2 regions of the Streptomyces sp. AM8-1-1 genome follow, and region 1 is predicted to be linked to the other one. Evidence: riboswitches for the same ligand, from Rfam matches in the RefSeq annotation. Region 1 holds a riboswitch; the other holds the start of a gene.

Region 1 (15,182 bases):
GTAGATCCGGGTGCCGGCGTTGGCCTGCGACTGCGAGGTGCGCGGTATGCCGACACCGGCCTGGGCGAACGCCCAGGAGGTGAGGCCGGAGCAGTCGAAGGAGTTGGGGCCGGAGGCGCCGTAGACGTACGGCGTACCGATCTTGCTCTGGGCGGCGGCGAACGCGGCGGACGCGCGCTGCGAGGCGGGCACCGCAGCACCGAGGTTCACACGCTCGCTCGCGCGGTCGGCGCGGGTCTCGTCGGCGGCGAGGGAGGCACGCTCCTGCGCGCTCAGGGAGTTCAGCAGCTTCTGCGCGGACGCGAGCTTGGACTGGACTTCCTTCTTCTTCGTGCCGAGCTGCTTGCGCGTGTCGGCCAGGTCGCCGAGCTTACTCTGGGCTTCCTTGCGCTGCTGCGCGAGGGTGCGCTGCTTCGTCTGGATCTCGGTGAGCGCCTCGGTCTGCTTGGCGCCGAGCTGGTCCAGCGCGGAGGCCTTGTCGAGGTAGCTGTCCGGGTCGGAGGAGAGGAAGAGCTGTACGGCCGGGTCGATGCCGCCGGAGCGGTACTGGGCGCTGGCCACCGAACCGAGGCCGTCCCGCAGGGTGTTGAGCTCGTCCTGACCGCGGGCGACCTTGTCCTGGATGGCGTCGACCTGCTTCTGGAGCTTGTCCTGCTGCTCCTTGGCGCCGTTGTACTTCTCGGTGGCCTTCTCGGCCTCTTCGTAGAGCTTGTCGACCTTTTCCTTGACGTCGCTCTTGCTCGGCTTCGGATCAGCCTGGGCGGCCTGGGAAGTGAGGGCGACGGCCGCTGCCGCGGTCGCGGTGAGCACGGTCACGCGGGTGCGGCTCGGCTGCTTGGGACGACGGTGGGACGCCACGCGGGCGAGCTCCTTCTTCCTCAGCCGCCTACCGGGCAGTGGGGGGTGAACCCCGGCTCCGCGCACACAGCTCCCCCGGGAAAAAGCTGACGTGCACAGAAGTGGCGGTTCCTTCGCTGTCACCCCGGATGGGTGATCAACCGCGCGAAGGTTCGAGGCCTGACCTTAGTGACCTTCTTGTGATCACTTCAAATCCTGTCGGGAAAAATGTTTGGCGCGGAGGGCATTCTTTACTCACATCACACGCGTTGTGATTGCCACTTGACGCAACGTTCCGCCGAGAGTGGAGCGAATCGGCGCAAGGGGTACGCAAGTTGCTCAGACGCGCGAAAGCCGCTTCAGCAACAAAACGGACGCGACCGGCCGGGCCCCCGCCTTCGCCACACCGTCGGCGACCTCGCGGTCGGTGGAGACCACCACGACGGGCCGGCCGGGCGGCTCCGCGCGCACCAGCTGGCGGATCAGCTCGTCGGCCGTCACACCCGGCTTGGAGAACAGCACGCGCACACCTCGCGGCGGTGCCAGCAGCACCGGGGCGGCCAGCTCGGCCCCGTCGAAGACACAGGTGATCTCGGCCCCGGTCTGCGCCGCGAGCATGGAGAGCCCGCCGAGCAGCCGCAGTCGCTGCTTCTCCAGCGGCATCGTCGGATAGCCGGTCTTGGTGACGTTGTAGCCGTCGACGACGAGATGCGCCTGCGGCAGTGCGAGCAGTTGGTCGAGCAGCGCGGGGTCGGTCTCAGACAGGGCCCGGGCCGCGATGTCCTTGGGCGACATCCGTCCGGGCTCGACCGCGTCGACCGTGTCCGCGGGATGCACGGACGCGGGCGGCAGGGCGAGTTCGCGGCGCAGCCCCTGCGCGGACTCCAACACGGTGTCCAGCAGCAGCCGCAGGCGCATGTCCTCGACGGAGCGCCCCTCACGGGCGGCACGGCGTCCGGCCTCGACCGCGGCCTCCGCCTCGCCGAGACGGGCCTTGAGACGTCTGCTCTCGCTCTCGGCGGCCGAGACCTGGGCCGCGGCCTCGGACCTGATGGTGTCGATCTCGGCGTTCACCCGGCGCAGCGCGGCCTCGCCGCGCTTGACGTCGCTCTGGGCGCTGCGCAGCTTGCGGCGAAGCGATTCGGCTTCCTTGCGGGCCGTCTCCAGCTCGGTGCGCAGCCGTTCGGTCTCGCTCTTGGTCAGACCGCGCGCCTCGACGAGTTCCTCACGCAGCCGCTCCAGTTCGCGCCGGCCGGCCTCGTCCGCACGCTCGGCGTCGGCGCGCTGCGCCTCCTCGCCGGCGGCGGCGACAAGTTTCACCCATCCGGTGGGCCGCAGAACGTAGGCGGCGGCCGCCACGTCGAGTGGATCGGCCGCCGCGGGCGGCGATCCCGCCGTCAACGCCCCGCACAGTTCGGGCTGCGCCTGGGTGAGCCGTTCCGCGATGCGCTGCCGGAAGACGGGGTCGCCCTCCAGGGCCGCGGCCATCGCGTTGCCAGCGAACTTGGCGCGGCGGGAGGGGGTGAAACGGGCGTACTGCCGCAACTGGGTGGGCAGTTCCGCGACGGTGAGCCCGCCGAAGGCGTCCGAGACCAGCGCCACGACCCGGCGCCGCACACCTTCCGGCAACGGCCGGTCGAGCGCCTCTGCGGCGTCACCGGCCGCACCGGCCGGCTCGGCGCCGCTGTCAGGCTGCTCCACGATCCGTCACCCCACTACCCGTTCGGGCCACTCCCTCAGGAGGCGGCGCCCGGCCTGTCCACCAGCTCGATCTTGTCCACCGCGTTGCACCAGCGGCAGCGCACCGACTCGATGGTCTCACTGACCACGTCACGCTCTTCGACGGTCGGCTCTCCGGCCAGGTCCAGATGGACGTACTCCACGACCTTCGACGAGCGCGTGACGTCGAAGCGGGTGAGGTTCCCGCAGAGCGTGCAGCGCCAGCGGGTCTGGTCCGTCGGCGAGGGAACCGTCGTCATCGTTCCGTCCTCGTTTCGTCGTGCGGATGCGGGTGCCGCGGTGCGCCGTCGAACTGCGGATGTACTCCCTGTAACCCTACGGCCTCGCGGGTACCCCGCGGCACGGCGAGGCACTCTGTACCGTTCCGGCCCGCTACGCCATGATCTGTCCATGATCGGTTGGCGGAGGGTGCGGGGCGCGGTGACCAGGCCCTCGGTGACGTACGGCCTGATCGCCGTCTGCTGCGTGGTCTTCCTCATCAGCCCGGTCTCGGGGCTGAACCCGTCGTACGGCACGGGTGACGCGTGGCTCGCGGCGCAGAGCGTGTACTTCGAGCGGTGGGGCGTGATCCCGGGCCGGCTGATGACCGGCTCCCCGGACACGCTGCTCACCCCGTTCACCGCGCTCTTCGTGCACGGGAACTGGCTGCACCTGCTCGGCAACATGCTCTTCCTCTACGTCTTCGGCGCGATGGTGGAGGAGCGCATGGGGCCGCTGGAGTTCGCCCTGTTCTACCTGGGCACCGGCGCCCTCGCCCTGCTCGCCTACGCGGCGGCCAACGCCGAGTCCGAGCAGACCCTGGTGGGAGCGTCCGGGGCGATCTCGGGGGTGCTCGGCGCCTTCCTTCTCCTCTTCCCGAAGGCCCGGGTCACCAGTCTCTTCCCTTTCCTCTTCTTCCTGCCGCTGCGTTTCCCCGCCTGGATCGTGCTGATCTTCTGGTTCGTCCTCCAGTGGCTGGCCGCGTCGGGGGCCGGCGAGGGCGGGCCCGGCGTCGCCTACCTCGCGCACGTGGTGGGCTTCGGTACCGGGTTCCTCTATGCCTGGGGGCGGTTCCGGCGTCCGGCTAGAGTGAAGGCCCCAGCAGCGGCCACCGAGGGAGAAAGCCAGCCGTGATCACTGCGATCGTGCTCATCAAGACCAGCGTGGACCGCATTCCCGAGATCGCCGAGTCCATCGCGGCGCTGGACAGCGTCAGCGAGGTCTTCTCCGTCACGGGCACCTACGACCTGATCGCCATGGTCCGCGTGGCGAAGCACGACGACCTGGCGGACGTGATCCCCGGCCGCATCAGCAAGATCCAGGGTGTCGAGGGCACGGACACGCACGTCGCGTTCCGTACGTACTCGCAGCACGACCTGGAGGCGGCGTTCGCGATCGGTCTGGACTCCTAGAGGCCATCGGTCCAGGCGCCCGGGGACGGGCCCCGGCACACGAAGAAGCCCGCGCCGTCCGGCGCGGGCTTCTTGCATGGTCGGTCGCTCAGACGGCGGGCACGCAGCGGCCGTCCTCGGTGCGGTACTGCCACTTCGCGCCCTCGCGCACCAGTTCCTTCACCGCACCGACGAAGCGCTCCACGTGCTCGTCGGGCGTCCCGGCGCCGAAGCTCACCCGGATCGCGTTCAAGGACGCCTCACCCGGCTGGGCCTCGGGGGCGCCGCACTCGCCCGGGTCCTGCGGGGCGCTGCCCAGCAGGGTGCGCACCAGCGGGTGGGCGCAGAACAGTCCGTCGCGTACGCCGATGCCGTACTCCGCCGACAGGGCAGCCGCGAAGTGGGAGCTGTTCCAGCCCTCCACCACGAAGGAGATGACACCCACCCGCGTGGGGGCCTCCCCTGCGGAACGCGAGGGGGACTCATCACCGAACAGCGACAGCACCTTGACCTCCGGCACCGTGGCCAGGCCCTCCAGGACCCTGTCGACCAGGTGCTGCTCACGGGCGACGAGGTTCTCGAAGCCGGCCTCGGTGAGCGCCTTGCAGGCCGAGGCGATGGAGTAGACGCCGATGACGTTGGGCGAGCCGGCCTCGTGGCGCGCGGGCGTCGTGTGCCACTCGACGTCCACACCGCCGTCGGCACGCCGTGCCACCTTGCGCGACGCACCGCCGCCCGCGAGGTACGGCTCCGCCTCCTGCAGCCAGTCCGCCCGGCCCGCGAGCACACCCGAGCCGAACGGCGCGTACAGCTTGTGTCCGGAGAACGCCACCCAGTCGACGTCCAGGTCCCGCACCGAGACGGCGTGGTGCGGGGCGAGCTGCGCCGCGTCCAGGACGATCCGCGCCCCGTGGGCGTGCGCCACTTCCGTGAGCTCCTTCACCGGCCACAGCTCACCCGTCACATTGGACGCTCCGGTCACACAGACCAGCGCCGGGCCGATGGGGTCGCGGCCGGCGAGCGCCTCCTCCAGCGTCCGCACCGCCTCGGCGTGGGTGCGCGGCGCGTTCAGATACGTCACCCGGGCATCGCCCCAGGGCAGCAGCGAGGCGTGGTGCTCGGTCTCGAAGACGAAGACGCGGCAGTCCGCCGGCAGCGCGGACGCCAGCAGGTTCAGCGAGTCGGTGGTGGACCGAGTGAAGACGACCTGGTCGCCCTCGCGGCAGTCGAGGAAGTCGGCGACCGTGACGCGGCTGTTCTCGAAGAGGTCGGTGGACAGCTGCGAGAGGTACCCGGCGCCGCGGTGGACGCTGCCGTAGTAGGGGGCGTACGCGGCCACGTCGTCCCACACGCGCTGAAGGGCCGGTGCGCTGGCCGCGTAGTCGAGGGCCGCGTAGGTGACCTCACCGCCGGTCACGAGCGGCACGGTCACGTCACGGCCGAGGACCGGCAGCGGCTCGGCACAGCAGGGGTCGGACCCGGCAGCGGCGACGGCCACGTCCGGGGAGAGGGCGGTGGCGGCAGGAGCGGTGGCGGTGTTCAGGCGTGCGGACATGGCGGTATCTCCCGGCAGGAAAGGCGAAATCGGCTTCAAGAACCCGGCGGTGCGGGGACCTCGACACACGGCGGACGCCGTGCGGAGGGTGTGCTGAAGAAGGGGCTGTACGCCCTATCGCATTCGCTTGCTCACGAGACTGCTCCCTTGAGGACCAGGACCCCAGGGTGTGCAGGGGTCCGCGCTTGCCACAGACCTCGCTGCCTGCGGCCTGGTCTTCACCCGGGGCACCCCGCCACGGACGGAGGGTTGCCGGACAGCGGGCCGGGGCCGTAATCGCTGTCACTCATGACCTTGGAGAGCATCCTGCCATACGACGCGGACACCGCAAGGGCGCGGTCCACCATCCGGACCGCGCCCTCGCGCGACGCATAACCGGTACTGCCGGCCCCGCCGGATCAGCCCACGTCGTTGGTGGCGGCCACCCAGCGCTGGAGCGCGTCGTTCGCCGCCCCCGAGTCGATGGCCCGGGCGGCCTGGGCGACCCCGGCCGCCAGTTGTTCGTTCAGCGTGCCGTCCGTCGGATCCAGCGCGACCAGGGCGGCCGCCGAGTTCAGCAGGACGGCGTCCCGCACCGGCCCGGTCTCCCCGCCGAGCAGCCGTCTCGCCACATCGGCGTTGTACGAGGCGTCGGCACCGCGCAGCGCCTCCACCGGGACCAGGTCGATGCCGATGTCCCGCGGGTCGAACGCCTCCTCGCGCACCGCGCCGTCCCGTACGACCCACACCCGTGAGGTGGCGGTCGTCGTCAGTTCGTCCAGGCCGTCGTCGCCGCGGAAGACCAGTGCCGACGAGCCGCGCTCGGCGAGCACCCCGGCCATGATGGGCGCCATCCGCGCGTCCGCGACCCCGGTGGCCTGCGCCCTGACCTGCGCCGGATTGGTCAGCGGGCCGAGGAAGTTGAAGGTGGTGCGGATGCCCAGTTCCTTGCGCGCCGCGGCCACATGCCGCAGGGCGGGGTGGAACTTCACCGCGAAGCAGAAGGTGATGCCCGCCTCCTCCGCGACCTCGGCCACCCGCTGCGGGGTGAGCTGGAGGTTGACGCCGAGCTTCTCCAGCACGTCGGACGCGCCGCTCGCGGACGAGGCCGCGCGGTTTCCGTGCTTGACGACCTTGGCCCCGGTGCCCGCCACGACGATGGCCGACATCGTGGAGATGTTCACCGTCTTGGCCCCGTCGCCGCCCGTGCCGACGATGTCGACGCTGCGGCCGGGCACCTGGATCAGGTTCGCGTGCTCGTACATGGTGCGTACGAGGCCGGAGATCTCCTCGACCGTCTCGCCCTTCGCCCGCAGCGCCACCGCGAACCCGGCGATCTGGGCGTTCGTCGCCTCACCGCTGAGGATGCGGTCCATCGCCCAGGCGGTGGCGTCGGCGCTCTGGTCGCGGTTGTCGAGCAGCGCGTTCAGCACACTCGGCCAGGAGTGAGCCGCCACGCTGTCGCCGCCGACCGGGGTCACAACGTTCATGGTCCACTCCTGGGTCCACAGCCGATAAGGGGATGCGTCCACCCTATCCAGCCCCGGAGACGGTGAAGGGCCCCGTCCGACGATTGGACGGGGCCCTTCACCTGCTACTGCCGGGAGGTGCCTTTGGCGCTGTGGCGGCGATGCACTCGCTTCAGGCGGTCAGTGGTGGCCGTGGCCGCTGCTGATCTCCCTGAACTCCTCGGGCGTCGGCTTGGGAATCTGGCTTTCCTCGCCGTAGTACGACTTGCTGAGCTTGACCCGCATCCGCTGGGCCGGGGTGACCTTGCGGCGGACCCCGTTCTCGTCCGTCTCCGGACCAAGCTCTTCGGGCTTGTACTGCTCGTGCGCGGTGAGCGCGTGCAGGTCGCCCTGGCTGAGCGGCTCGTGGACCTCGACGAACTCACCGTGCGGCAGGCGCTTGATGATGCCGGACTCGCGTCCGTGCAGCACCTTGTCCCGGTCGCGACGCTGAAGACCCAGACAGATCCGCTTCGTGACGATGAAGGCGATGACCGGTCCGGCGAAGAAGAAGATCCGGACGAACCAGGTGATCGCGTTGATCGACAGATGGAAGTGGGTCGCCCAGAGGTCGTTGCCGCCACCGATCAGCAGCACGAAGTAGACGGTCAGCCACGCCACACCGAAGGCCGTTCGGGTCGGGGCGTTGCGCGGGCGGTCCAGGATGTGGTGCTCGCGCTTGTCGCCGGTGACCCAGGACTCGATGAACGGGTAGACGGCGATCGCGACCAGCACCAGCGGGAAGATCACCAGCGGGATGAACACACCCAGGACGAGCGTGTGGCCCCAGGCGTTGATCTCCCAGCCTGGCATCACACGGATCAGACCCTCGGAGAATCCCATGTACCAGTCGGGCTGTGCGCCGGTGGAGACCTGGTCCGGCCGGTAGGGACCGAGTGCCCAGATCGGGTTGATCGAGGCGACCGCGGCCATAACCGAGATGACACCGAAGACCAGGAAGAAGAAGCCTCCGGCCTTGGCCATGTAGACCGGCAGCAGCGGCATGCCCACGACGTTGTTGTTCGTCCGGCCGGGGCCCGCGAACTGCGTGTGCTTGTGGTAGAAGACCAGGATCAGATGGCCCACCAGCAGACCGAGCATGATGCCCGGCAACAGCAGGATGTGGACCGAGTAGAACCTGGCCACGAAGTCGCCGCCGGGGAACTCCCCGCCGAACAGGAACATCGACAGGTACGTGCCGACGACCGGCACGGACAGGATCGCACCCTGCATGAACCGCACACCGGTGCCCGACAACAAGTCGTCCGGCAGCGAGTAACCGGTGAAGCCGGTGAACATGCCGAGGACGAACAGCAGGAAGCCGAACATCCAGTTGACTTCGCGCGGCTTGCGGAACGCGCCCGTGAAGAAGACGCGCATCATGTGCACCAGCATGCCGGCGAGGAACACCAGCGCGGCCCAGTGGTGGATCTGCCGGATCAGCAGACCGCCGCGGACGTCGAAGCTGATGTCCAGCGTCGAGGCGTACGCCTCCGACATCCGCACACCCTGCATCGGGATGTAGCTGCCGTGGTACTCCACCTCGTTCATCGACGGGTGGAAGAACAGCGTCAGATACACACCCGTGAGGATGATGATGATGAAGCTGTAGAGGCAGATCTCACCGAGCATGAAGGACCAGTGGTCCGGGAAGATCTTGCGCATGTTGGCCTTGGCCAGGGAGTAGATCCCCAGCCGGCCGTCCGCCCAGTCGGCAACCTTCTCGCCGGCCGGTGCCTTGCGCTTGGACTCTGCTTTGGTACTCATCCGCGCTCCCAGAAGGCAGGACCGACAGGCTCGTCGAAGTCGCCGAGCGCCTCGAGGTGGCCCTCGGCGTTCACACCGATCCGCAGCTGCGGAAGGGCGTGACCGGCGGGACCGAAGATGACACGGGCGCCGTCGGCGAGGTCGAAGGTGGACTGGTGGCACGGGCACAGCACGTGGTGCGTCTGCTGCTCGTAGAGGCTGATCGGGCAGCCGACGTGCGTGCAGATCTTCGAGAAGGCCACGATGCCCTCGTGCGACCACTCGAGCTCGCGCTTGTCCTTGATGTCCTCCGGCTGGATACGGACGATCATCAGGGCCGCCTTCGCGATCTCCTTCTGGAAATCGTGGCTGTCCTCCTCCAGGCCCTCGGGCATGGCGAAGGTCAGCGAACCGACGGCGACGTCCTCGGGACGCAGCGGCTCATTCGTGTTCATGTTGATGAGCTGCTTGCCCTTGGCCCACAGCGTCGAGCGCAGCTTCTTCTCGGGCAGCGGACCGAGGTCGCGCAGCAGCACCACACCGGAGAGCGGCAGCAGCGTCAGCGCACCGAACATCGTGTTGCGGATGAGCTTGCGCCGGCCGATCGCGGACTCCTTGGCGCCCGCCGCGAAGTCGGCCATGACCTTGGCGCGGACCTCGGGCCGTGCGGCGACGGGGTGCCGCTCGTCGACCATCTCCACGTCCGACATCAGGGTGCGGGCCCAGTGGACCGCGCCCGCGCCGATGCAGAAGAGGGCGACACCGAGCGTCATACCCAGCGCGAAGTTCAGCGCGCTGATGTGGCCGAGCGGCCAGATGTAGACGATCTTGTTGACCGGGAAGATGACGAACGACGCGATGAACGCGACCGTTGCCAGCATCGACAGCAGGAACAGGAAGGCAACCGTGCGCTCGGAGCGCTTGGCGGCCCTCTCGTCGATGTCCTGGATACGCGGCTTGTGGGCCGGCAGTCCCGGGTCGGCGAAGGGATCGGCGTCGTGCTTGACGACGGTGGTGCCCTCGTGTCCCGCGCCGTGCGCGGCGGCCTGCTCTGCGGGCAGGTTCTCTTCTGGATTCTCTTGGCTACTCATGACTTCTTGGCCTTAGCGGTGTGGGCCGCGACCCAGATGGCGACTGCGATCAGCGCACCCAGACCGAAGATCCAGCCGAACAGTCCCTCACTGACGGGGCCGAGGCCACCCAGGTTGAGGCCGCCGGGGCTCTCGGACTCCTCGCCGTTCACATTCTTGATGTAAGCGATGATGTCCCGCTTCTCCTGCTCCGGCATCGTCGTGTCGGGGAAGGAGGGCATGTTCTGCGGGCCGGTCTGCATGGCCTCGTAGATGTGCTTCGGGCTCACGCCTTCCAGGCTCGGGGCGTACTTGCCGTTGGTCAGCGCACCGCCCTCACCCGTGAAGTTGTGGCACTGGGCGCAGTTGGTGCGGAACAGGTCGCCACCCTTGGCGATGTCGGCACCCGCGGGGTTGTACTGCTTCTCGGTCGGCGTGATCGGACCGGCGCCGAGCGAGGCGATGTACGCCGCCAGCTGGTCGATCTCGGCCTGCGAGTAGATGACCTTCTTCTTCGGCACCTGGGCGCCCGGCTGCTGGGCCGGCATACGGCCGGTGCCGACCTGGAAGTCGACGGCTGCGGAGCCCACGCCGACCAGGCTCGGGCCGTCAGAGGTGCCCTGACCGCCGGTACCGTGGCAGCTGGCGCAGCCGACGGTGTAGAGCTTCTTGCCCTCCTCGATGGCGAGGGACTGGGCGGTTTCATCGGCCTGCGCCTTGTCCGCGGGTGCGAACGCGGCGTACAGCCCCCCAGTTGCCGCCAGCGCGAGGAGTAGGACGACGACCGCCGCCAGCGGATGGCGTCGTCGTGCGGAGAGCTTTTTCACGGATTACCCCGGTGTCAGGATCTTCTGCGTCGATGCTTCTGGACTGTGTCTGCTTCAGGCAGCGTGTGCCTGCGCCGTTTACTTGATCATGTAGATCGTGGCGAAGAGGCCGATCCAGACGACATCGACGAAGTGCCAGTAGTAGGACACGACGATGGCGGCGGTTGCCTGCTCGTGGGTGAACCTCCTGGCTGCGTACGTTCTGCCGAGAACCAGCAGGAAGGCAATGAGTCCGCCCGTCACGTGCAGACCATGGAAGCCGGTGGTCAGGTAGAACACCGAGCCGTACGGGTCCGACGAGAGCGAGAGGCCCTCGTGCTTGACCAGCTCGGTGTACTCGAACACCTGGCCGCCGATGAAGATCGCACCCATCACGAACGTGATCACGAACCATGAGCGGAGCTTCTTCACGTCACCGCGCTCGGCGGCAAAGACGCCGAGCTGGCAGGTGAGGGAGGAGAGCACCAGGATCGTGGTGTTGGTCGCCGAGAACGGGAAGTTCAGGGTCGAAGCCTTCTCCGACCAGAACTCGGCCCCCGTCACCGATCGCAGGGTGAAGTACATCGCGAAGAGGGCCGCGAAGAACATCAGCTCGGAACTCAGCCAGATGATGGTTCCGACGCTGGTGAGGTTCGGTCGATTGACCGACGGGTGCGCGTGCCCGGTTTCTACTGTCGTTGCTGTCGCCACGACCGACATTATGTCGGTCGCTTATCCCGCCCTCACTCCGGGGGGTGCCGTTCGGTGTGTCAGTGGCTCCCGTCCAGCCCGAACGGCCCATCGAAGCGGTGTCCGAACGGCTGTTGACCGGCTGTGGGACCGAGTAGCATCCGGCCCATCGGTTCCTGAGCCGAGCCGCCGTCGAATCGGAGGAAGAATGCAGCCGACCGCCACCGTGCTGGTCTACAGCGACGACGCCAACACCCGCGAGCAGGTGCGGCTGGCGACCGGACGCAGGCCCGCGACCGACGTTCCGCCGGTCGAGTTCATCGAGTGCGCCACGCTGCCCGCCGTACTGAAGCAGCTGGACCAGGGCGGCGTCGATGTCTGCGTGCTGGACGGCGAGACGGTTCCCGCGGGCGGTATGGGCGTGTGCCGGCAGATCAAGGACGAGATCTTCGACTGCCCGCCCGTGCTGCTGCTGATCGGCCGCCCGCAGGACGCCTGGCTGGCCACCTGGAGCCGCGCGGAGGCCGCTGTGACCCTTCCGGTGGACCCGGTGGAGTTCGCGGACGCACTGGCGGCCCTGCTGCGCGGCAGGCTGGCCGTGGAGGCCTGACGAGCCTGCCGCGTGCCGGTCAGACCTGGGGACGCAGCCGTGCCGTGTCGACGGGGTTCGTGACGGCACCGGTGCCACCACCGGCCACCAGGGCGCTGCCCGTGCGCCACTTGTCCCAGTCCAGGTTCCAGTCGCCGAAACCGTTGCCGAACGGGTCCATCTCGTTTCCGGCACTGTTGACGACCTTCACCACGTCGCCCTCGCGGACGGTATTGAAGAACCACTGGGCATTGCTGGTCGACATGCCCGTGCAGCCGTGGCTGACGTTCGCGGCGCCCTGCGATCCGACGGACCACGGGGCGGCGTGCACGTACTCACCGCTCCAGGTGACGCGTGTGGCGTAGTACACAGGCAGGTCGTACGACTCCGAACTGCCCTCGGCGATGCCGATGCTGGTGCCGCGCATCCGGACGAAGTACTCCTTGGCGAGCACGACCTTGATGCCGTTGCGGGTGGAGAAGCCGGGCTTGCCGGTGGTCACCGGAATGGTGTTGATCACTTCTCCGTTGCGCAGGACCGTCATCTGGTGCGAGGCCGCGTCGGTGATGGCTTCGATCCGGTCGCCGATGGTGAGCTTCAGGCCCTTCGAGGAGCCTCCGTAGAGCTTGTTGGAGACCTTGACGCCCTGGAGGTTGCTGGAGGCGCTCACGGTCGCTCCGGAGGGCCAGTACTCCTTCGGGCGGAAGTGCAGCTTCTTGTCGTCGACCCAGTGCCAGGCGCCCTCCACCGAGGGCTGGGAGTCGACCTTGAGCGCACGTTCGACGACTTGCCGGGCGGCCTTGTCCTTGACGGGGAGGCTGAGGTCGGCCGTGATGGGCTGACCGACGCCGTACGTGCCCGCCTTCGGGCCGAAGGCGACCGTCAGGAGCCGCTTGGCCGGGGCGGTCTCGAAGGTGAGGGTGCGGCTGCCGGGTGAGCCGTCGGAGTCCTCCGTGGAGACCTTGACGGTGTACTTCGCACCGGCCGAGAGCGGGGCGGTGGAGCGCCAGCGGCTGCCGTCCGCGGAGAGTTCGCCGGCGAGGAAGTGCCCCGAGCTGTCGATGACGGTCACATCGGTGATGCGGCCGCTGTCACCCTTGGTGGTGACTTCGAGTGGCTTGTCGGGGTCGACCTTCTTCCCACTGGAGTGGGGCGTGTTGAAGGATATCTGCTCCGCCGCGTCGAACGGTGCGGCGGAGAGCGGATGGGTGTCGGGTTCGCCGCACGCGGTCGCTACCGCCCCGAGGGACACGACCAGCAAGGTGCAGCTCAGAATGGTGCGAAACCGAGGCGTCTGACTCATAAGCACACGTTATGAAGATCAGTCGGTAGCGGCGCGCCGAGAGGCTGCAAATGGGCGGACCCGGGTCCCCCTCGCGAGTGAAGGGGATCCGGGTCCGCCCGTGCGTTGCTGACGCGGTGTTACTGGTTCTGGCTCTCACCGCGGTAGTACTCGAACACCCAGCCGAAGAGTCCGACGAGGATCAGCGGCGCCGAGAAGTACAGCAGCCACCAGCCCATCGCGACGGCGAGGAAGGCGAGCGCACCACCGACGGCCAGCGAGAGCGGCTGCCAGCTGTGCGGGGAGAAGAACCCCACCTCGCCGGCCTCGTCCGCGACGTCGGCCTCCTTGTTGTCCTGCGCCATCGCGTCGACCCGCCGGGCCGTGAAGGCCAGGTAGAAGCCGATCATGATGCTCAGGCCGAAGGCCAGGAAGAGCGCGGTCGTACCGGCCGGATCCTTCGACCACACGCCGTACAGGATGGCGACGGCGAGGATGAAGAAGCTCAGCCACAGGAACATCTTGCCCTGGATCTTCACTTCCCGACCTCCTTGCCGCCGAACATCTTGGTGTCCTTCTGGCCGGCGTTCTCGAGGGTCTCGAGAGCCGCGACCTCAGGGTGGTGGAGGTCGAAGGCCGGGGATTCGGAACGGATCCGCGGCAGGGTGATGAAGTTGTGCCGGGGCGGCGGGCAGGACGTGGCCCATTCGAGTGAACGGCCGTAGCCCCACGGGTCGTCGACCTCGACCTTCTTGCCGTACTTCGCGGTCTTCCACACGTTGTAGAAGAACGGCAGGACCGAGAGGCCCAGGACGAACGAGCTGATCGTGGAGATGGTGTTCAGCGCGGTGAAGCCGTCGGCGGCGAGGTAGTCCGCGTACCGCCGCGGCATGCCCTCGGCGCCCAGCCAGTGCTGGACCAGGAAGGTGCCGTGGAAGCCGATGAACAGCGTCCAGAAGGTCATCTTGCCGAGCCGCTCGTCCAGCATCTTGCCGGTGAACTTCGGCCACCAGAAGTGGAAGCCGGCGAACATCGCGAACACCACGGTGCCGAACACGACGTAGTGGAAGTGCGCGACCACGAAGTACGAGTCGGAGACGTGGAAGTCCATCGGCGGCGAGGCCAGGATGACGCCCGTCAGACCACCGAAGGTGAAGGTGACCAGGAAGCCGATCGTCCACAGCATCGGTGTCTCGAAGGACAGTGAGCCCTTCCACATCGTGCCGATCCAGTTGAAGAACTTCACACCGGTCGGCACCGCGATCAAGAACGTCATGAATGAGAAGAACGGTAGGAGTACCCCGCCCGTCACATACATGTGGTGCGCCCAGACCGTCACCGACAGACCCGCGATCGCGATCGTCGCACCGATCAGACCGATGTAACCGAACATCGGCTTACGGCTGAAGACCGGGATCACTTCGGAGACGATCCCGAAGAACGGCAAGGCGATGATGTACACCTCTGGATGGCCGAAGAACCAGAAGAGGTGTTGCCACAGCAGTGCTCCGCCGTTGGCCGCGTCGAAGACATGGGCGCCGAACTTGCGATCCGCCTCCAGCGCGAAGAGCGCGGCGGCGAGAACCGGGAAGGCGAGCAGGACCAGCACACCGGTCAGCAGCACGTTCCAGGTGAAGATCGGCATCCGGAACATCGTCATGCCGGGTGCGCGCATGCAGATGATCGTGGTGATGAAGTTGACCGAGCCGAGGATCGTGCCGAAGCCGGAGAAGGCCAGACCCATGATCCACATGTCGGCGCCGATACCCGGCGAGCGGACGGCGTCCGACAGCGGGGAGTAGGCGAACCAGCCGAAGTCGGCCGCACCGTTCGGCGTGATGAAGCCCGCGACGGCGATGATCGAGCCGAAGAGGTACAGCCAGTACGCGAACATGTTCAGCCGCGGGAACGCCACGTCGGGCGCGCCGATCTGCAGCGGCATGATCCAGTTCGCGAAGCCGGCGAACAGCGGCGTCGCGAACATCAGCAGCATGATCGTGCCGTGCATCG
Region 2 (15,182 bases), 1.6 Mb from region 1:
CCGGCCCGGGAAGGCCGAGCCGTACGCACCGCCGCACCGGGGGACACCCCGCCGATATGTTGGACCGTATGACCGAGCACCAGGCGCTGTCCGACCGTGACCGGGCCGTCCTGGCCATGGAGCAGCGCTCCTGGCCGGGCCCCGGCGCGAAGGAGCGGGCCATCAGGGAGCAGCTCGGCATCTCCCCGGTGCGCTACTACCAGCTCCTGAACGCCCTCCTCGACGACGAGCGGGCCCTCGCCCACGACCCCGTCACGGTCAACCGGCTCCGCCGTGTCAGGGACGCCAAACGATCGCGCCGCTAGGGTCGTGGCATGGGCAGCTCTCCGTATGTGCATCCTCTGCCGTCACCGTCGACGCCGGCGGGCCGTGAAGGCCTGGCCGCGCTTCTGGCCCGTCCCGGCAAGGCGGTCGTCGCCCTCGATTTCGACGGCACGCTCGCCGAGATCGTGCCCGACCCCGAGCAGGCCCGCGCGCATCCCGAGGCGGTGCCCGCGCTGGCTCAGCTCGCGCCGCGGGTCGGCTCCGTCGCCGTGGTCACCGGCCGCCCGGCCGGCGTCGCGGTCCGCTACGGCGGTTTCGCCGGGGTGCCCGGCCTGGACCATCTCGTCGTCCTCGGGCACTACGGCGCCGAGCGCTGGGACGCGGTCACCGGGACCGTGAACACGCCCGCCCCGCATCCGGGCGTCGCCGCCGCCCGCGCCGAACTGCCCGGCTTCCTCGACGAGATCGGCGCCTGGCAGGGCACCTGGATCGAGGAGAAGGGGCAGGCGGTCGCGGTCCACACCCGCCGGGCCTCGGACCCGCAGGCCGCGTTCGAGGCGCTGCGCGATCCACTGGCCGGGCTCGCGGCCCGTCACGGTCTGATCCTGGAGCCGGGCCGTATGGTCCTGGAGCTGCGCCCGCCGGGCATGGACAAGGGCGTGGCACTGGCGGAGTACGTGCGCGAGGTGGACGCCGAGGCCGTCCTGTACGCGGGCGACGACCTCGGTGATCTGCCGGCCTACGCGGCCGTGGAGAAACTCCGCTCGGACGGCGTACCCGGTCTGCTGGTGTGCTCCGGCACCGCGGTGCCGGAGCTGGCGGAGCGCGCCGATCTGCTGCTGCCGGGCCCGTCAGCCGTCGTGGCGTTCCTGGCCATGCTCGCGCAGCGCCTCTAGCTGGTCGAGGAACCACCGCTGCGGCGGCAGCGCCGTCGCAGCGGTGGCCAGCCGCTTGGTGTGCCGGGCCCGTTCGTCGTGCGGCATGGTCAGCGCCTCGTGGAGCGCGTCCGCGGTGCCGGTCACGTCGTACGGATTGACCGTGACCGCGTCGTCGCCGAGCTCCTCGTGCGCGCCCGCCTCCCGGGAGAGCACCAGTGCGCAGCCGTCGTCGGAGACCACCGGGATCTCCTTGGCGACGAGGTTCATGCCGTCGCGGATGGGGTTGACGAGAGCCACGTCGGCCAGCCGGTAGGCGGCCAGCGAGCGGGCGAAGTCGTCCTGCACATGGAGGACGACCGGGGTCCAGCCGTCCGTGCCGTACGTGGCGTTGATCTCGTCGGCGACCCGCTGCACCTCGGCCGTGTAGTCGCGGTACACCGCGAGGTCCTGCCGGGAGGGATAGGCGAAGGCGACGTGGACGACGCGCTCGCGCCATTCGGGCCGGGTGTCGAGCAGATGCCGGTAGGCGAGCAGCCCGCGGACGATGTTCTTGGACAGTTCGGTGCGGTCCACCCGCACGATCGTCTTCCGGTCCGGGCCGATCTGCTCGCGCAGGGTGGCCATGCGCTCGTCGACATCGGCCTCGTGGGAGCGTGCCCGCAGGAAGTCCGCGTCGGCGCCGAGTCCGTGCACGGCCACCTCGGTGGTCCGCGCCGAGGCCCGTCCGGTGCGCGCGTGCTCCACGTACCGCCGGGGATCGCCGCTGGGGAAGTGCGCGGCCGCCTGCTCCAGCCGGTCGGCGCAGGACATGAACGCGGTCGCCCACCGTGAGGTCAAAAACCCCAGCCGGTCGGCGCCGAGCATGCCCCACAGCAGTTGTTCGGCGATGTCGTCGGGCAGCATCCGGAAGTAGTCCACCGGCGCCCACGGGGTGTGGGAGAAGTGGCCGATGCGCAGGTCGGGGCGCATTTCGCGGAGCATGCCGGGCACCAGGCACAGGTGGTAGTCCTGCACCAGCACCGCGGCGCCCTCGTCCGCGTGCTCGGCGAGTGCCTCGGCGAAGGCCCGGTTGTAGCTCTCGTACGCGCCCCACTGGCGGCGGAACTCGGCGTCGAAGGCCGGCTCCAGCGGGGTCTGGTACAGCATGTGGTGGACGAACCACAGCACCGAGTTCGCGATGCCGTTGTACGCGTCGGCGTGGACGGCCTCGTCGATGTCGAGCATCAGGACCCCGTCCGCGCCCTCTCCGCGCCGGACCGCCTCGCGGTCGCCGTCGCCGAGCGCGGCGCACACCCACAGGGCGTCCGCCTCGGACCCGATGGCGGAGAGTCCGGAGACCAGGCCGCCGCCGCCGCGCTTGGCGTCGAGGCTCCCGTCGTCCTTCAGGGTGTACGAGATGGGGCCGCGGTTCGACGCGACGAGGACCTGCGCAGCGGAATGCTCGGAGACCATGTGCCGAACCTAGCCCGTCCTGTAATCCCTCAAACGTGCGTACGCCCCCGCGCCGCCCGTCACTGGTTACGGCGTCCCCGGGTGGCGGCGACGGCGACGACACCGGCCGCGGTGAGGCTGAGGGCGAGGCCGCCCAGCAGCCACAGGCGTTCGGTGCTGTGCCCGTCGCCCCCGGCGATCGTGGCGGCCGGAGGTGCCATGCCGACCGTGGTGGCGATGACGACGGCCAGTGTGCCGAGCAGCGTGGTGAGTCTGAGCGCGCCGCGTCGGGAGCCCGTCCTGCGCTGTGCGTCCGGAACCTGTGCATCCATAAGTACGATATTCATGCAAAGTGTCCGGTTGTCTTCGGTTATGCCGCGCGACGCGCCGCATACTCACCGATCTCGCGCATCGGCGGACGCTCCTCGGTGTCCACGGCGTGCGTCCGTGGGACGAAGCCGTCCGAGCCCCGCTCGAACTGGGTCAGCGAGGGCCGCACCAAGTGCCCGCGGGAGAGCCTCAGTTGCGCCGTGCGGTAGATGGCGGCCGCCATCCTGCCGAGTGCCTGTCCGTCCTGATGGCGGTGCCGGCGCTCTCCCACGTCCACCTGCGCCAGCGCGTCCAGGCCCACGGTGTGCAGCGCGTCGACGAGAAGCCCCAGCTCCACGCCGTATCCGACCGGGAAGGGCAGCCGTTCCAGCAGCGAGCGGCGGGCCGCGTACTCGCCGCCCAGTGGCTGGACGAATCCGGCCAGCTGCGGCCAGTGCAGATTGAGCAGCGGGCGCGCCACCAGCTCCGTCACCCGGCCGCCCTGGCCGGCGACGTCGCCCAGGGGCCGGTCGTACATCGCCTTCACGAACTGCACGTCCGGATCGGTCAGCAGCGGGCCGACGATCCCGGACACGAAGTCGGCCGAGAACTCCCTGAGGTCCGCGTCCACGAAACAGACGATGTCGCCCCGCGTCACCATCAGCGAGCGCCACAGCACCTCGCCCTTGCCGGGGACGGCCGGGATGCCGGGCAGGATCGCGTCCCGGTGGACCACCCGCGCGCCCGCGGCGGCGGCCACCGCGCCCGTACGGTCGGTGGAGCCCGAGTCGATCACCACCAGCTCGTCGACGAGCGGAAGGGGCCCGGACATCAGCTCGCGCCGGATGACGGTGACGATCTGCCCGACCGTCGCCTCCTCGTTCAGGGCGGGGAGCACCACGCTGACCGTGGTGCCCTGCTTGGCCGTGACCAGCCGGTCCACCGGGCGGTCCGCCGCCGACCAGGACCGCCGGGACAGCCAGCGCTCCACCTCTTCCAGCACAGGATCTCCATCTCGCGGATCGGACGACCATCTCAACCGTCCGGGGTGTCGGTTACAGTCTTGAACAACGCGCGGGACCGTCGCATGCCGGGGGTCCCACGCCGACAATCGAATACCGCTCATCCAGAGGGGCAGAGGGATACGGCCCGTTGAAGCCCCGGCAACCCTCCAGCCGGTCTCCGTTGCGCCGCCCGTCCATGGGACGTGGCAGCCACCGCGAGGCTCCCGGCTAGGGAAGGTGCCAAGTCCGTCTCGTGACGAAATGCGTCACGGGGAAGATGAGGAGAAAGGGCCTCGCCACCATGGCTGTGCAGACTGTCGCCAGCACCACCCCCGTCGACCTGGGACCGGCCGCGGCGCTCTCGTGCCGCGAATGCGGGGAGCGTTTCGAACTCGGCCCGATCTTTGCCTGTGCCTCGTGTTTCGGGCCGCTGGAAGTCGCCTACGACCTCCCGAGCGGTGACCCCGAAGGGCTGAGGAAGCGGATCGAGGCGGGTCCGGACAACATCTGGCGGTACGCGCCGCTGCTGCCCGTGCCGGCCGATGTGGCCGACAAGCCGAACATCAACCCCGGCTTCACCAAGCTCGTCAAGGCCGACAACCTCGCCCGTGAGCTGGGCGTGACCGGCGGTCTCCACATCAAGGACGACTCCGGCAACCCGACGCACTCCTTCAAGGACCGTGTCGTCGCGATCGCCGTCGAGGCCGCCCGTGCCTTCGGCTTCACCACGCTCTCCTGCTCCTCCACCGGCAACCTCGCGGGTGCGGTCGGCGCCGCCGCCGCGCGCGCCGGCTTCCGCTCCTGCGTGTTCATCCCGCACGACCTGGAGCAGGGCAAGGTCGTCATGGCCGCGGTGTACGGCGGCGAACTGGTCGGCATCGAGGGCAACTACGACGACGTCAACCGCTTCTGCTCCGAGCTCATCGGCGACCCGCTCGGTGAGGGCTGGGGCTTTGTCAACGTCAATCTTCGGCCGTATTACGGAGAGGGCTCCAAGACCCTCGCCTACGAGATCTGCGAGCAGCTCGGCTGGCGGCTGCCCGACCAGATCGTCATCCCGATCGCCTCGGGTTCGCAGCTCACGAAGATCGACAAGGGTCTCCAGGAGCTGATCAAGCTCGGTCTGGTCGAGGACAAGCCGTACAAGATCTTCGGCGCCCAGGCCGCGGGCTGCTCGCCGGTGTCGACGGCCTTCAAGGCCGGGCACGACGTGGTCCGCCCGCAGAAGCCGAACACCATCGCCAAGTCGCTGGCGATCGGCAACCCCGCCGACGGCCCGTACGTCCTCGACATCGCGCGCCGCACGGGCGGCTTCGTGGAGGACGTCGACGACGAGCAGATCGTCGACGCGATCAAGCTGCTGGCCCGTACCGAGGGCATCTTCGCCGAGACGGCGGGTGGCGTGACCGTGGGTGTGACGCGGAAGCTGCTCGAGGCGGGCGTGCTCGACCCGTCGCTCACCACCGTCGTGCTCAACACCGGCGACGGTCTCAAGACCCTGGACGCGGTCGCGCCGACCACCGGCCCCAGCGCGACCATCCGCCCGAGCCTGGACGCGTTCCGCGACGCCGGCCTGGCCGGCTGACACCCCGAGACTCAAGGAAGGCACGCAGCATGAGCGTCAACGTCCGCATCCCCACCATCCTCCGCACGTACACGGGCGGCCAGGCCGAGGTCCCGGCGGAGGGCGCGACGCTCTCCGAGGTCATCGCCGACCTGGAGAAGAACCACACCGGTATCGCCGCCCGTGTCCTGGACGACCAGGGCAAGCTGCGCCGCTTCGTGAACGTCTACGTCAACGACGACGACGTCCGTTTCGAGCAGGGTCTCGAGACCGCCACGCCCGACGGCGCCGGCATTTCGATCATCCCCGCCGTCGCCGGCGGCTGATACGCACCGTCACCGCTGTTGCCCCCTCCGCGAGAGAAGCGGAGGGGGCAATTCTGCATGGTTGAGCGCGGTACAGTTGGGGAAGTCCCCGCCGCTGCCCGTGCCCGCCGCATATGAGAATGCGCCCTGGCGCGACAAGAAGCAGCCAATGTGGTCGATCAAAATGCCTCTTAAGTGTCATTTGCCGGGCCCGAGTTGCCCTGGATCTTCTTGAATTAGCGTCAAAGGTCCGTTCCCGCGCGCCCAGATTTCTCGTCCGATTGACCTGTTGCAGAGGGCAGTTGGACAGATACATTCAGCCGCGGTCGACGCGTTCCGACGCACATCCCGAGGGCCTCCTTCCACCTCTGGCGGAGGGAATTCTCGGTGGTGAGGTATGACCCGGGTCCGCGAAGTGCGGTCCTGTGCAAGGGCCAGTAATAGGGGAGTTAGGCATGGCTCAGGGCACCGTCAAGTGGTTCAACGCGGAGAAGGGGTACGGCTTCATCGCGGTCGACGGTGGTGCGGATGTTTTCGTCCACTACAGCGCGATCCAGATGGACGGCTACCGCACCCTGGAGGAGGGTCAGCGAGTCGAGTTCGAGATCTCGCAGGGCCAGAAGGGTCCGCAGGCGGACATGGTCAAGCTCGCCGTCTGATCTCGGCGCGATCGGCCACCGACGCACTCACGCGACACTCACGAGGGGCCCGCATCCCACCAGGGAGGCGGGCCCCTCGTGCATGCCCGGGGCGGGCGGATTCGAACCCGCCGCCCCTCGTCGGGGCTTCGTCGAAGCCGCTTGCACTCGAGGGGGTCGAGTGCTAATCATTGGCGTTAGCACTCTGCAGGTGAGAGTGACAACTTTATGGACCGGGCCGGTGAGGTCCGAGGGCCGTCGGGGCAAGGAACCGTACGGCTCTCAGGCCGTCCGTCGCGGGCGCCAGCGCGGTCCGGAAGCAATCCTCCCCCGTAGCCCTGCGGGCGCGGGGGGACCCCCAAGTCCGGGAGGACCACTTCACATGGCCAAGATCATCGCGTTCGACGAGGAGGCACGGCGCGGTCTCGAGCGCGGGATGAACCAGCTCGCCGACGCCGTCAAGGTCACCCTTGGCCCCAAGGGTCGCAACGTCGTCCTCGAGAAGAAGTGGGGCGCCCCCACGATCACCAACGATGGTGTGTCCATCGCCAAGGAGATCGAGCTCGAGGACCCGTACGAGAAGATCGGCGCCGAGCTGGTCAAGGAAGTCGCCAAGAAGACGGACGACGTCGCCGGTGACGGTACGACCACCGCGACCGTCCTCGCCCAGGCGCTCGTCCGTGAGGGCCTGCGCAACGTGGCGGCCGGCGCCAACCCGATGGCCCTCAAGCGCGGCATCGAGCGTGCCGTCGAGGCCGTCTCCGGCGCCCTGCTGGAGCAGGCCAAGGACGTGGAGACCAAGGAGCAGATCGCTTCGACGGCCTCCATCTCCGCCGCCGACACCCAGATCGGCGAGCTCATCGCCGAGGCGATGGACAAGGTCGGCAAGGAAGGCGTCATCACCGTCGAGGAGTCCCAGACCTTCGGTCTGGAGCTGGAGCTCACCGAGGGTATGCGCTTCGACAAGGGCTACATCTCGGCGTACTTCGCCACCGACATGGAGCGTATGGAGGCGTCGCTCGACGACCCGTACATCCTGATCGTCAACTCCAAGATCGGCAACGTGAAGGACCTCCTTCCGCTGCTCGAGAAGGTCATGCAGTCCGGCAAGCCGCTGCTGATCATCGCGGAGGACGTCGAGGGCGAGGCCCTGTCCACCCTGGTCGTCAACAAGATCCGTGGCACCTTCAAGTCCGTCGCCGTCAAGGCCCCGGGCTTCGGCGACCGCCGCAAGGCGATGCTGAACGACATCGCCATCCTCACGGGCGGCACGGTCATCTCCGAGGAGGTCGGCCTCAAGCTCGAGAACGCCGGCCTGGACCTGCTGGGCCGCGCCCGCAAGGTCGTCATCACCAAGGACGAGACCACGATCGTCGACGGTGCCGGTGAGAGCGACCAGGTCCAGGGTCGTGTCAACCAGATCCGTGCCGAGATCGAGAACAGCGACTCGGACTACGACCGTGAGAAGCTCCAGGAGCGCCTCGCGAAGCTGGCCGGCGGCGTGGCCGTCATCAAGGCCGGTGCCGCGACCGAGGTCGAGCTCAAGGAGCGCAAGCACCGCATCGAGGACGCGGTGCGCAACGCCAAGGCCGCCGTCGAGGAGGGCATCGTCGCCGGTGGTGGCGTGGCTCTGCTCCAGGCTTCCTCGGTCTTCGAGAAGCTCGAGCTCACGGGCGACGAGGCGACCGGCGCCAACGCCGTGAAGCTCGCGCTGGAGGCCCCGCTCAAGCAGATCGCCGTCAACGGTGGTCTCGAGGGTGGCGTCATCGTCGAGAAGGTCCGCAACCTGCCCGTCGGCCACGGCCTGAACGCCGCGACCGGTGAGTACGTCGACATGATCGCCGAAGGCATCATCGACCCCGCGAAGGTGACCCGCTCTGCCCTGCAGAACGCGGCCTCCATCGCGGCGCTGTTCCTCACCACCGAGGCCGTCATCGCCGACAAGCCGGAGAAGGCCTCCGCGGCCGCTCCGGGCGGCATGCCGGGCGGTGACATGGACTTCTGATCCTTCACGGATCGGACCCGTCCTTGACCGAGGGCGGCACCTCTCTCCCAGGAGGTGCCGCCCTCGGGCGTGTTGTGGGGCGCCCGGGCTCGCCCGGGGTTCCTCAGCCGCTGCCCGGCCCGGGCCGCCGTGCGCCGTCCGCGCCCGCCCGGTGCCGGCGCCTCAGCACTCGCCGCGCCACGTCACCTTCGTGAACGCGACGTCCGCGCCGAAGGACTGGGAGTAGTTGCCCGGTCCGGGGTTGAAGTGGAGGCAGCTCGTGTAGGTGCCGCCGCTGCCGTCCGCCCAGCCCCATTCGACCTGAATGTGGTCCTGGCCGGGGAAGGGCGTGCCGTTGTTGAAGATGGACATGCCCACGGCCCTGCCGGACCAGTTGCGGTCCGACTTCGCGACGAGCCTGCCCTCCTGGATCAGGTCCGAGTAGATGCAGAAGTAGCCCTTGCCGCACCCCGGCGGATTCGGTGCCGCCGAGGCGGCCGGCGCGCTCCCCAGCACGCCCGCGAAGGCCGCGACCGCGGCCAGGGTTCCGAGCATTCGCTTGCGCATCGGTGTTCCTCTCTCTGGAAAGGTCGTTCGAGGAGGGACGGCCCGCCGGCCGTCGCTGTATGAGCGCAGCGCAGTGCCGCGGGTGGGTGCCGGACATCGGCCACCGCGGGCGCGGCCCTACCGGCCGGGTGGGGCAAACCCCCCTGGGAACAGGCCAGGAGGCACCGTGGGAGCCGGGCGCCGGTTCCGCGAGGGTCATCACATGCGAATCCTCGGCAGTACGACATCCGGCTTCACCGCGGCGGCGCTCACCCTCCCGGTCCTGGCGACGACGCTCCTCGCCCTCCCGGCGCCCGCCTCGGCCTCAACTCCCCGGCCGGACCCGGCAGTCCGCTGGGAGAAATGCACCGGTACGGGACTCGACCCGCGCCAGGAGTGCGCGGACATCTCCGTACCGCTCGACCACGCGAAACCCCGGGGGCCGCAGACCACCCTCGCCGTCTCCCGCATCCGCAGCGAGAGCCCCGACAGACGACGTGGCACCCTGCTGATCATCCCCGGAGGACCCGGCGGCTCCAGCATCAACGATCCCTCGGGCAAGGGGAAGAAGCTGCCCCAGTCGGTGCGCGACGCCTACGACATCGTGGGCTTCGACCCGCGCGGCGTCGGCCGCAGCACACCGGTGAGCTGCGGTCTCACCCACGACGACCTCGCCCTGGTGAACGTCAGGGGATGGCCCGCCGCGGACGGCAGCATCGACAAGAACACCGAGACCGCCCGCCGCCTCGCCGCCGCCTGCGCCACGAACGGGGGCGAGGTGATGCGCAGCATCAGCACCCGCAACGAGGCCCGGGACATCGACCGCATCCGGCAGGCACTCGGCGAGCGCAGGCTGTCCGCCTGGGGTCTGTCGTACGGGACGTACGTGGGAGCCGTCTACGCCCAGATGTTCCCCCACCGCACCGACCGCTGGGTCCTGGACAGCAGCGGCGACCCCGACCCGAAGCGGGTGGCCCGCGGCTGGCTCGCCAACTACGAGATCGCCGTCGAGGACGCCTTCCCCGACTTCGCCGCCTGGGCCGCGGACCCCGCCAACCCCGACCGCCTCGCCGCGACGCCCGCCGAGGTCCGGCCGATGTTCCTCGCGCTCGCCACCCGCCTCGACCGTGCACCGATCCCGTGGGCCGGCGCCAACCCGGCGGAACTCAACGGCAACGTCCTGCGGCAGACCCTGCTGGACAGCCTCTACTCCGTCACGCGATTCCCCGCGCTGGCCAAGCTGATGGCCGCCGCCCGCGACGGCCGTGAACTCCCCGCCGCGAACACGCCCCCGGACCAGGTCATGCAGAACTCGGTCGCCGTCACCGGCGCCACCATCTGCAACGACGTCGATGCCTGGCCGGCCACCGACCCGGCCCCCTACGCCCGCGACGTCGCCAGGAGCCGTGCGCAGTACCCCCTCACCGCGGGCATGCCGAGGAACATCTGGCTGTGCGCCTTCTGGAAGGACAAGCCGCGCGAGCGGCCCACCCGCATCACCCCGGACGGCGGCCCCTCGAACGTCCTCATGATCCAGACCCGGCGCGACCCCTCCACACCGCTCGCCGGTGCGCTGAAGATGCGCGAGGCGTTCGGCGCGCGGGCCCGGATGGTCACGGTCGACACCGTGGGCCACGGCGCCTACGTCGCCAACGGCAACGCCTGCGGGGACGACGCCGTGACCACCTTCCTGCTCACCGGCGAACGCCCGGCCCGCGACAAGGCCTGCTAGTCGCGCTTCAGACCGGCGACGAAGGCGGACCAGGCGGCGGCTCTGAACATGAGTTCGGGGCCGCCGCTGTTCTTGGAGTCACGTACGGGGACGAAGCCGGGGGAGTTGTCGGCGACTTCGAGGCAGTTGCCGCCTTCGCCGCCGCTGTGGGTCGACTTGCGCCAGGTGGCCATCTCCAGGCAGTTGCCGCCGTCGCCGCCGCTGTAGCTGGACTTGTGCCAGACCGCTGTTGCCAGGTCGAACTCAGGGTTGCTGATCCTCATGTGCGTAATCCTCCGCCACTGACGAGATCAAGGCCAAGGACGTTTCCGGTGACAGTGCGGTGGCCCCGACCAGATCGTAAGACAGTTCGTGGCGAGTGACCGTGGCCGGATCATCCACCAACTGGCCGGTTCCCAGACCGTTGACGTAGGCGAGCGGTGGCGCATCGGGGAATGTCATCAATTTGAGGCCGCCATCAGAAGCCGCGTGCGCACCCGCCGCGAACGGCAGCACCTGCACGATGATGCGGTGCCGCCGCGCCAGCCCCGCCACATGTTCCAGCGTCTCCGCCATCACTGCCGTCCCGCCGACCTTCCTCCGTAACACCGCCTCGTCGAGAACTGCCCACAACTGAGGCTTTGTTGGATGGGTCAGCAGCCGCGCCCGGTCGAGCCGGGCCTCCACCAGCTCATCGATGACGTCCTCGGCGGCGGTCGGCTGATACGCCCGGAACACTGCCCGCGCATACGCCTCCGTCTGAAGCAGCCCCGGCACCAACAGCGGCGCGTACTCCCGGATCGTCGTCGCGGTCGCCTCCGCTTCCGCCGCCTCGGCGAAGTGGTCCGGGTAGCGCGACTTGTTGGAGACCTCGCAGTTGCGGGTGAAGAACCCGTTCGTCCCGAGGATCTCGTCTATCTGGTGCGCGTACTCGGGCAGCATCCTGCGCGTACCCGCCTCCATCTGGCCGATGTACGAGCCGCTGACGAACAGCGGTCTGCCCAACTCGTCCTGGGTGAGACCCGCTTGGTCGCGTGCGTGGCGCAGCTCGGCGCCCAGCAGGGCGCGGGGGGATGAGGAGGGATCGAGATCCTTGGGTCCTGGCAAGACAACTCCCTGGCCGACAGGTCGCGTTGTTGGGCCGCCGTCACTGTTCAGGCTAGCCAGTGACGGACACGCTGGGTGAGGAAAGCGAACACTGAGTGTGGAGGTGCCTGGTCATGGTGGTGCGTTCGGCGGAGCGGCTGCGGGCCGCCGAGGAGGTGGTGGCCCAGTTGCGGCAGGGCCTCGACGTGGTGTCGGTGACGCTGCCGTCGCTACGGGTCGATCTGGTGTCGCTGGCGAGTTCGGCGCCGTATCCCTTGGTGGAGCTGGGGCGTTGCAACCTCGACACCGCGCTGCGGCTGGCGGCGGTGCTTCAGGGGCTGGAGAAGTGAGCGGGCAGGTGCCGGAGGCGGGCACGTACGCCGTCGATGTCCGGGACGGGCGCGTGGGGCTGGTCATGGGCCGCGTCGGTACCTGTGTGCAGCTGCGGCCCGTGGGCGGCGGACGGGAGTGGGACTGCCCGCCCGAGGACGTACGGCCGGCGCCGCCCGCCGAGGTGCTGAGGGCGCGGGTGCGGCAGCTCAACGCGGAGGGCCGGCTGCCGTGAACGGGTGGTGAGGGCGGCTCAGGCGTTCTCATGCTTCTCTCACCGCGCACTCAACCGGCCATCACGCCACCCGCCTAACTTCCAGCCATGTTCTTCACCTACCTCCGGCGCGAACTGCGCCGCCGCAGAAAAGCGGCGCTCGTCGTCGCTTCGGGACTCGCTCTCGGAATCGCGCTGGTCATCGTGGTCAACTCGGTCTCGTCCGGGATGAATCGCGCCCAGGACAAGGTCCTGGAATCGCTGTACGGGCTGGGCACGGACATGACCGTCACCAAGGCCGCCGCGCCGCCCGGGGAGGGCGAGACGACGCGGCGGCCCCGGTTCGAGTTCGACGCGCAGGACAACGACGACACCGCCGAGCAGGCGCGGGACCTGGTGATGGTCCAGGGCTTCGAGACACTCGCCTCGTCGACCGTCGCGCAGGTCGGCAAGCAGGACGGCGTGGGAGACGCCGTGGGCGGCCTGAGCGTGCGGGTCATGAAGGTCAACGGGCAGTTCAGGCGCGGAGAGGCCGCTCCCGCACAGCCGCCACAGGGTGGACCCGGTGGCGGTGGCGGCGGTGGCGGCGAAGTGCAGGGCGGCGGTGCTGCCTTCGACGTCGACTCGTACACCGCGTACGGGACGGACGTCACCGAGCAGGACCTCGGCCCGCTGACCTCGTCGAAGATCACCTCCGGGCGTACGTTCAAGGCGACCGAGACCAACGCCAAGGTCGTGGTGCTCGACAGCGCGTACGCCAAGGAGAAGAGTCTCGGCGTCGGCAAGACGCTCACCATCTCCAAGATCCCGTACCAGGTCATCGGTATCGCGACGGCCGACAGCGGGGACGCCGCGGCCAATGTGTATCTGCCGCTCACCCAGGCGCAGTCGCTGGCCGGCGCCAAGGACAAGGTCACCACGGTCTATGTCCGGGCGAAGGACTCGCAGCGGATCGACGCGGTGAAGCAGACGATCCAGAAGAACATCTCGGGTACGACCGTGACGACATCGGCTGATCTGGCCGACACCGTCTCCGGGTCCCTGTCCACCGCGTCCGACCTCGCCTCGGGGGTCGGCAAGTGGCTGTCGATCCTGGTGCTCGTCGCCGCGTTCCTGGTCGCCGGGCTGCTGACCTCGTCCGCGGTGAGCCGGCGGGTGCGGGAGTTCGGGACGTTGAAGGCCCTGGGGTGGAAGAGCGGCCGGGTGACCCGGCAGGTGGCCGGGGAGGCCCTGGTCAACGGGCTGTTCGGCGGTGCGCTCGGCATCGCGCTGGGGCTCGCCGGAGCGTGGCTGATCACGACGTTCAGTCCGACGCTGACCGCGCAGCTCGGCGGTGGTGGTGGCGGGGCGGGCGGTGGCCGGATGTTCGGCGCCGGTCCGGCGGGCCAGGGCGGTCCCGGCTCCGCGTCCCGTGCGCTCGACATCGCGCTCACCGCGCCGGTCTCGCTGACCACGATCGGTCTCGCCGTCGCGCTCGCCGTGGCGGGAGGACTCGTGGCCGGGGGCTTCGGCGGCTGGCGCGCGTCCCGGCTCCGCCCCGCCGACGCGCTGCGCCGCGTCGAGTGACGCGGCGACCGCAGCAGCCCTTCTCATCCATGTGCAACAGGAGTTGATGATGTACGAGCTCAGTGGCGTCACCAAGCGCTACCGGCGCGGCAAGGACACGGTGCACGCACTGGCGGGCGTGGACCTCACCATCGAGGACGGCGGTCGGCTGGTGATCCAGGGCCCGACCGGCGGCGGCAAGTCGACGCTGCTGCAGATGCTCGGCGGGCTGGACCGGCCGTCGGAGGGCAGCGTGGTCCTGGACGGGACGGATCTCGCGACCCTGCCGGAGGCGAGGCTGACCCGGGTCCGTGCGGAGAAGATCGGGTTCGTCTTCCAGAGCTTCAACCTGATCCCCACGCTCACGGCGCAGGAGAACGTGGAGACTGCGCTGGTGCCGCTCGGCCTGAAGACGGCCGAGCGGCGGGAGCGGGCCGCGGAGGCGCTCGGCTCGGTGGGGCTCGGGGAGCGCCTGAGACATCTGCCGGGTGAGTTGTCGGGCGGTCAGCAGCAACGGGTCGCGATCGCCCGCGCGTTGGTCAAGCGGCCGGCGGTGCTGCTGGCGGACGAGCCCACCGGAAACCTCGACGAGTCGATGCGGGACGAGATCATGGAGGTGCTGGAGTCCCTGTGGCAGGAACACGCCTTCACCTTCGTGATGGTGACGCACGACTCGGCGCTGGCGGGGCGGGCGAGGCGGGTGGCGGTGATTCGTCAGGGGAGGGTGACGATGGAGGAGCGTGCGGCAGCGGGCACGTCCAGCCCGTCCGGCGATTGAGGACATGCCCGCAGGGTGTGCGGTGCGACGAGAGGGTGCGGGTGGTCGGCGGGGCGCTGCCCCGGGCCCGCGCCTCAATCGCCGGCGGGGCTTGATGTGTGCGGGCAGATGCCCCGGCGGGGCTTGATTTTGTGCGGGGCAGGTAATTCCAGCCCGTCCGGCGATTGAGGACACGCCCGCAGGGTGTGCGGTGCGACGAGAGGCGCGGGTGGTCGGCGGGGCGCTGCCCCGGACCCCGCGCCTCAATCGCCGGCGGGGCTTGAATGTGCGGCCAGATGCCCCGGCGGGGCTTGATTTTGTGCGGGGCAGGTAATTCCAGCCCGTCCGGCGATTGAGGACACGCCCGCAGGGTGTGCCGTGCGACGAGAGCCGCGGGCGGTCCGCCGGGGCGCTGCCCCGGACCCCGCGCCTCAATCGCCGACGGGGCTTGAATGTGCGGCCGCAGGTCCCGGCGGGGCTTGATGTCGTCAGACGCCCGCCGGGCTGAACTCCCGCTGCTTGGCGTCCGGCGCATCCTCCACCGGCGCCGCGTTCAGGTCCGTCAGCATCTGCTTCGTGAAGCCGAACCAGTACGTCGCCAGGAAGCCCACCGCGT

Evidence for each region. A riboswitch is a leader RNA that binds a small molecule or an ion and turns the genes downstream of it on or off. The one in region 1 is predicted to bind S-adenosylmethionine.
Region 2: linked by a shared signal. The riboswitch ahead of thrC (threonine synthase) and the one ahead of RPQ07_RS27090 (aminotransferase class V-fold PLP-dependent enzyme) in region 1 are both predicted to bind S-adenosylmethionine.

The regions. Positions count from the first base shown of each region.
Region 1 covers NZ_CP135086.1:6,071,854-6,087,035, reverse strand. Annotated here, with positions in the region: gene RPQ07_RS27115 (NlpC/P60 family protein) at 1-858, opposite strand, end outside; gene RPQ07_RS27110 (NYN domain-containing protein) at 1,177-2,538, opposite strand; gene RPQ07_RS27105 (hypothetical protein) at 2,574-2,816, opposite strand; gene RPQ07_RS27100 (rhomboid family intramembrane serine protease) at 2,968-3,690, shown strand; gene RPQ07_RS27095 (Lrp/AsnC family transcriptional regulator) at 3,687-3,968, shown strand; gene RPQ07_RS27090 (aminotransferase class V-fold PLP-dependent enzyme) at 4,057-5,502, opposite strand; SAM riboswitch class IV at 5,679-5,796, opposite strand; gene trpD (anthranilate phosphoribosyltransferase) at 5,901-6,971, opposite strand; gene RPQ07_RS27080 (cytochrome b) at 7,131-8,756, opposite strand; gene RPQ07_RS27075 (ubiquinol-cytochrome c reductase iron-sulfur subunit) at 8,753-9,826, opposite strand; gene RPQ07_RS27070 (c-type cytochrome) at 9,823-10,632, opposite strand; gene RPQ07_RS27065 (heme-copper oxidase subunit III) at 10,711-11,331, opposite strand; gene RPQ07_RS27060 (hypothetical protein) at 11,510-11,911, shown strand; gene RPQ07_RS27055 (L,D-transpeptidase) at 11,931-13,193, opposite strand; gene RPQ07_RS27050 (cytochrome c oxidase subunit 4) at 13,313-13,711, opposite strand; gene ctaD (cytochrome c oxidase subunit I) at 13,708-15,182, opposite strand, start outside.
Region 2 covers NZ_CP135086.1:4,512,863-4,528,044, forward strand. Annotated here, with positions in the region: gene RPQ07_RS20450 (DUF3263 domain-containing protein) at 57-305, shown strand; gene otsB (trehalose-phosphatase) at 315-1,160, shown strand; gene RPQ07_RS20460 (trehalose-6-phosphate synthase) at 1,116-2,594, opposite strand; gene RPQ07_RS20465 (hypothetical protein) at 2,654-2,905, opposite strand; gene RPQ07_RS20470 (glucosyl-3-phosphoglycerate synthase) at 2,944-3,885, opposite strand; SAM riboswitch class I at 4,002-4,170, shown strand; gene thrC (threonine synthase) at 4,188-5,471, shown strand; gene RPQ07_RS20480 (MoaD/ThiS family protein) at 5,501-5,776, shown strand; gene RPQ07_RS20485 (cold-shock protein) at 6,211-6,414, shown strand; gene groL (chaperonin GroEL) at 6,776-8,398, shown strand; gene RPQ07_RS20495 (hypothetical protein) at 8,561-8,944, opposite strand; gene RPQ07_RS20500 (alpha/beta hydrolase) at 9,147-10,655, shown strand; gene RPQ07_RS20505 (DUF397 domain-containing protein) at 10,652-10,918, opposite strand; gene RPQ07_RS20510 (helix-turn-helix transcriptional regulator) at 10,899-11,741, opposite strand; gene RPQ07_RS20515 (hypothetical protein) at 11,855-12,070, shown strand; gene RPQ07_RS20520 (hypothetical protein) at 12,067-12,285, shown strand; gene RPQ07_RS20525 (ABC transporter permease) at 12,373-13,830, shown strand; gene RPQ07_RS20530 (ABC transporter ATP-binding protein) at 13,880-14,587, shown strand; gene RPQ07_RS20535 (PTS transporter subunit EIIC) at 15,055-15,182, opposite strand, start outside.